Regions from separate parts of the Peribacillus sp. NPDC006672 genome, predicted to be linked through region 2. Evidence: riboswitches for the same ligand, from Rfam matches in the RefSeq annotation. Region 2 holds a riboswitch; the other holds the start of a gene.

Region 1 (3,166 bases), on a different contig from region 2:
TAAAAAAAACCAAGAAGAAGATTCAACCAGTTCCATTCACCTTCTTGATATAAAATCACAGAAAATCAGTGAATTATTCAAAGCAGACTTCCTGGTCACAGAACTCGATTTCGCAAAAAGCGGCCGCTCTCTCTTTTATATCGGAGCCGGTACGTTTAAAAACTATTCGCCAATCACGGGTCCCCGCCCTCACGATCTCGATATTTATGAGTTTGATATAGAAAAAAAGGAGTCCATCCAACTGACCTCTTTTAAGAAATATGGTCTTAGTTCCCTAAATGTCACCGTTGATGGAAAAGCCGCTTATTATCAAACCGATGATGATGCGGATGCTAAAACGGCTGATGATATTTTCGAAACGCATCAACGGATTTTCAAAGTGAAATTTGATCAAACAGGTATCGAAACTGTCACCGACTCTAAACGTGATGTCGACATTTTTGATTTCACAATTACCCCGGATGAAAAAACGATGATTTTCCAGTCTATCTCCAATGAGCAATCAGGCAGTACCTATATTTATGAACTATATAGCTATGACCTCAAAACCAAGACCGAAAAGCAGCTGACCCATCTTCAAGGATACACAGATCGCCCAGTCATCAGCAGCGACTCAAAAAATGTCTACTTTATGGTAGATAAGAAATTCGGCAAAAGCGATCCACAGTATCACCTATATAAAGTGGAGATTGATGGAGACAACCCCGAAGAAATTTTGTTACCTAATTAACGAAAAAGGTTTCCGACACCAATTATTAACGGTGCCGGAAGCTTTTTTTATGGGGTTTCTCGTGAATTCATGCTACACTCTTGATTTCGCGCTGTTTACTCGTGGGTTCGGCTTGTTTACTCGTAGGATTTGCACATTTACTCGTGAATTCATGCTACACTCTTGATTTCGCGCTGTTTACTCGTGGGTTCGGCTTGTTTTCTCGGAGATTTGCACATTTACTCGTGAGTTTGGTCTATTTACTCGTGAATTCCGCAACTTTACTCGTGAGTTTTGCTGTTTTACTCGTGAATTACCACGATTTACTCGTGAATTCATGCTTCACTCTTTCTTAATTCCGCGCGTTTACTCATGGGTTACTCCAGTCCCACAAAAAAAGAACCAAATTTGGTCCTTCTTTCTCAAATTATTCTCTTTTATTTAACCGATTGTTTCCTATATATATTAATGTTTGATGGACTCCATATGGAATATATCCTGAATTTTACGTTTTACGTTTATCATGATTGTCTATTCCTTTATGTTTCCGATAATTGGCGCAGGAGAGCTTCATACATTCCCCCTGGACATGCGGACCGTATTTTTCACGAAAGGCCTCGAGGCAATAGCATTTCTCTTCTTCCTTTTTGGTTTCATCCATCGGTGTATCCCTCCTAGAATTCAACCGGAGACTACGCGCTTCTCCAGCCTTACGTTGATTCGCCCCAACAGTACGGCACCGATTGACTGAATGACTGTTTTAACGATGATTTGGCCGATAATCGCAGCGGGTACGGCTTCCCATGGCAATATATTGGCACCTAGTGGACTTAGGCCAATCACGACAAATATCACCGAATCGAAAAACCCTCCAACGATCCCGCTGTAGAACACCCTCCAACTCATCGGGAGCTTTAACCGGGTATAAATTTCCGTATCCGCTGTTTCTGCCACAACGAACGATAATGCGGAAGCAAATACAATCAATAACGTATCTTCTAATAAAAATGATACACATGCAGATAAAATAAGTGCGGTAACGATACACATATAGGTTTTCGCACGGCCGAATTTATTCTGGACCAGATCTCGAAAGATGAAGGTTCCCCCGATGAGCAATGTACCCATCGGAATGATGAACATGCCCAAATGTAATGGATCAAAAGCTGCTGTAACCACATTCGCCGTGACAATGGATACTAAATACAATAGAATTCTTAACATTTAATTCATTCTCCTTATACAGAAAAAACAGCACCCTAAGAAAGAGCACTGTTCCCCTTAGTTTTTTTGAGAGGGTAGCTAGAACCTCTTCCGCCGGAACGGATTATCATTTCCTTATTTATCGTAGCTTGAAAACGGTCGGAAATCAAGAAGTTTCCATATGGCTGATTCTAAAATGAATTCAGGCTAATACCCTTTCAAAAATCGCCTTCTTGATTTCGTTTTAGTCACTGGGAATGGCGCGAATCCACGGATTATCCACTTTTCCAAAGCTTAGCACTTAGCAAATGTTCCTCTGATGCCAAAGGATTTTTAAAGCTTTTGCCGATTCCTGTCGCAGAAAACTGCTTGACGGGCTGTATGAAAAGCGGACAATCATTGATAGAGTTATGTTACGATTTTGATATCTAGACAAGCAGTAACAAAGCACCTCGCATTATTAAGGGGAGGCAGCCCTTATTGTTTTTATTTGGCATGGACTTGAAAAGGAATGCTAGAAATATAAACGCGAGGAGGCAAAAGAATAATGAAAAAACCAACGTTTGTCTATCCTATTTATATCGTGTGGGCCGTTGCACCCGCTCTCGTTTACATGGAACATGGCAGGAGACAAAACACCCCGCGACCATCCTACTCGGGTCACTTTTCAACTGCAGCCAATGGATGATTCTACTGTGAAGTTCACACTTTCGCATGAGCTATTGGAGAAAGATTTCGTATATGGTGATAATACCTTTGAAGGCATAGATTATGGTTGGCCAGCTATTCTAAGTAACATGAAGAACCGGACAAAACTTGTCGCCAATATATGTAGATCGGGTTTATTAGGTGTTAGTGGGAAACTATTAAAACATATCGAAAGAGAGCTGATATAGTATGGATACTCAAATAACTACGAAATTTAAAATAGTCAAGCCAACTAATGAGGTGTTTGAAGCCATAGTAAACCCTGAAAAAATCGGGAATTTTTGGTTCTCATCGAGTTCTGAAAGATGGGAGCAAGGCAGGACTCTTACATTGAGATATAACGAATACGATGCTGAAGTGGTTATCCATGTATTAGAAGTCGAGGAAAATAGGAAAATCGTGTATTCGTGGGGAGGCAACGACCAAGAAACAGTCGTTACAATTACACTAAAAGAGCTGGATAATACAAGTTCAATCATTGAAGTAAACGAGTCAGGTTTGAAAGAAGACGACCCAGAAATAATAAACAAAATGATCGGACAAAAA
Region 2 (3,166 bases):
CCAGGCTCATCACGCAGAGCATATAACCGATCATACGACTCAGGCATCACCTGGGTGAATCCATCTTCATCTGTTACGATCAAGCCAGCCTTCTTTGGATTTATATAATGAGCCTCTACACCACGGCTTTGAAAATAACCTGCGATTAGCTTCGCATTATTATCCTCGCCACTGGCCATTAAAGCATCCAAATAGCGCTTCGGGTTAGATTGGTCTGCATGCAACAGTGTTTTTAAATTTCCATGAATTCCAGTGATGACCTCCTCGGATATATTTAACTCCTCAGCAATGCTCGCATAGCGGGATACTACATCTTCTATCAAATGCTCCCCATTATCCCCGCGCAGCTGCTGTTCCGCAGCCTCAATCAATAAATCCGTCACCTTTATATCATTTGAATTGCGTTTCCCTGGAGCCGAAACGACCACAATCTTCCTCTCTGGTTCAGCAACCACAATTTCGAATACCTTTTTCACCTGTTCACCTGACGCAAGTGAACTTCCGCCAAACTTTGCAACTTTCATTACGACATCCCCTATTTTTGAAAATATTCTGTCAAAATTATCTCTTCCTATTATTACGTTTTTTTACGAAACAATCAAGCAATAATTCCATTCCGAGAGGACATTTGTATTTTTAAAAAGCACAAAACAGTGAGTTTACTGAATGAGAATAGCAAAAATAAAAAAAACAAAGGCATATGCCTTTGTCTACTTTTTTATGGCTGGTACAATTTGAACGTTGATTGGAACGTAGGGGCACTCGCTTTCCGCGGGCGGTCCGGGAGCCTCCTCAGCTTTCAGCCTGCGGGCTCTCCCTTGGACGCGTATTTCCCGCAGGAGTCTCGCACACCCGCTCCAATCAACTTTGTTTTAACATTTAGATAGAACCGCTTTTGCCTATAGTCTCAGTTTGTAGACAAAAGGGGTTCGGAATGAAAACGTTCCGAACCCCTTTTGAAATTCCCTTTGAATTTTGCTCAAGATTAAGTGCATTTGTCTTTTTCCAATCTTTAGCGATTATCCACGGTTTCCGGGTATAAGTCATGATTCATCAAGCGGAAATTCGCCATTTCCTCAAACTTCGTCCCTGGTTTACCATAATTTGTGTATGGATCAATAGAAATTCCGCCCCTAGGTGTAAACTTGCCCCAGACTTCAATATATTTCGGGTCCATCAACTCAATTAAATCATTCATGATGATGTTCATGCAGTCTTCATGGAAATCACCATGGTTGCGGAAGCTGAATAAATAAAGTTTCAAAGACTTGCTTTCCACCATCTTTACACTGGGGATATAGCTGATGTAAATGGTTGCAAAGTCCGGCTGGCCAGTAATTGGACATAGGCTTGTAAACTCCGGACAATTGAATTTGACGAAATAATCACGGTTTGGATGTTTGTTATCGAATGACTCCAGAATTTCAGGCGCATAGTCGAATGTATATTTTGTCCCTTGATTCCCAAGCAGTGTGATATCTTTTTTTAATTCTTCTTCTTTTCTTCCAGACATAAAAAGTCCTCCTCATCCACGTTTGTCAGGGGAGATTCATAAAATGGGCCTCTATATAACAAAAACCATATCTCCTCAAAGATATGGTTGATTCGCAAAAAAAATCAAAGCCATAGTTTTTTTAAGAGGGTGATGCTATGAACCTCTCCCGTTTTTCGGGAAATATTTTAAAATTGTCATAGTAAATATAGAAAAAAATATCTAATCTGTCAATCATACTTTTAAATTTGGTTTGATTCCTACATGTATACGGCTTAAAATGTAGAAGAAGTTTATCCTACATGAAGGAAGAGATAAAAGCAATGTGGATTTTTGCGGCTCTCATCACCAGTTTATGTTTCGGAATCAATAACAGCATTTTTAAATGGAGTAGCGGAAAAGGTTACTCAAAGGTACATATCCAATTTTTCTTTTATTTTTCAGCTTTTATTTTGTCCATTTTTTATGGAGCTTTTATGGATGGTTTGAAGCTTGACTGGCTATCTATCTTGCTTGGTGCAGCTATTGGTGTACTGAACGCTAATGGTAACATCCAGATGGCAAGCGCCTTTGAAAAAGGGCCGGCAAGTTTGACATCACCACTGATCGCGGCAAATGCAATATTTCCCATCCTATGTGCTGCATTAATTTTTCATGAGCATATTTCTTCGCTGCAGTGGAGCGGAATCGTCTGCATGTTTCTCGCTACCTTAGTCATTCAGTATACACCTAACGCTAAGGGCAATCATCAATATTTACCTTGGATGATGCACACATTATTCTCCATCTTATCTTTTGGTGTGCTCGGCATTCTTATGACGACATCAACACGTCTTCATTTAAACTCCCTTGATATCCTTGTATCAATGTATGGAGGCGGAATGCTTTATCTTCTTTCGGCCCTGGCCTTTAAAAATGAAAAAATCAAGCTAAAGGAAGTCAAAATCGGTTCCTTAGTAGGCTTTTTAAGCATGATAGGCTATGGGTGTTATTTCTTTGCGTTGAACACCGGGATCGCAAGCATCATTTTCCCTGTCGTCAGCCTGAATTGTTTAGTTGTCGTATTCGCTGGATGTTATTTATTCAAAGAAAGACTAAAAACCTATCAAATTGCTGGAGTACTTGCAGCATTAATCGGAATTATCTTAACAAAAATATGAATTGTTAATTTCACAAAAACAACCTGGCTGTTATGCGCACACAAGCCAGGTCGTCTTTATATAGCCACAAAATATGGTATGGCCTGACCCCAATACAACAATCCTCTAAACATAAAAATAAGTAAGGAAATGGAGTCTGTCGAAAAAAAAGTGTTGACATCCCTCTTTAAATATCAGATAATTTTGAATATTAAAACCCGCACTGTACTACTTCGCAATGTTTGAAAAATCTTTCCCCTCGGGTATAAAAGAAGTAGGCACAACCAACTCATATAATATTGAACCAGGAAAGGAATGATTCATAATGGTAAAAGTTACAGTAACAGTTGATTTCCAAGGAAAATCTTATCAAACTAACGTCCTTACTAAACCAGGTACCAATCAAGAAGAAATTTTACAACAAGCCCTTCATCAAGTGGAAAAACAATGGAAAGCATAAAAAAGCAGGCATCGCTTTAGATACCTGCTTTTTTTATTACCTTTTTAGATATAATCAGCAAAATTACTTTTCACA

The links. A riboswitch is a leader RNA that binds a small molecule or an ion and turns the genes downstream of it on or off. The one in region 2 is predicted to bind preQ1.
Region 1: it holds a riboswitch for preQ1, as region 2 does, so the genes downstream of both, ACQKKK_RS00155 (VUT family protein) here and queF (preQ(1) synthase) in region 2, are expected to answer to the same signal.

What each region holds. Positions count from the first base shown of each region.
Region 1 covers NZ_JBNNOR010000001.1:27,569-30,734, reverse strand. The annotation lists gene ACQKKK_RS00170 (TolB family protein) at 1-730, shown strand, start outside; gene ACQKKK_RS00165 (hypothetical protein) at 925-1,065, shown strand; gene ACQKKK_RS00160 (hypothetical protein) at 1,215-1,370, opposite strand; gene ACQKKK_RS00155 (VUT family protein) at 1,391-1,933, opposite strand; PreQ1 riboswitch class I at 1,985-2,027, opposite strand; gene ACQKKK_RS00150 (SRPBCC domain-containing protein) at 2,476-2,808, shown strand; gene ACQKKK_RS00145 (SRPBCC family protein) at 2,810-3,166, shown strand, end outside.
Region 2 covers NZ_JBNNOR010000021.1:53,621-56,786, forward strand. The annotation lists gene ACQKKK_RS23210 (aspartate kinase) at 1-524, opposite strand, end outside; gene queF (preQ(1) synthase) at 1,013-1,513, opposite strand; PreQ1 riboswitch class I at 1,620-1,665, opposite strand; gene ACQKKK_RS23220 (DMT family transporter) at 1,795-2,652, shown strand; gene ACQKKK_RS23225 (BA3454 family stress response protein) at 2,957-3,091, shown strand.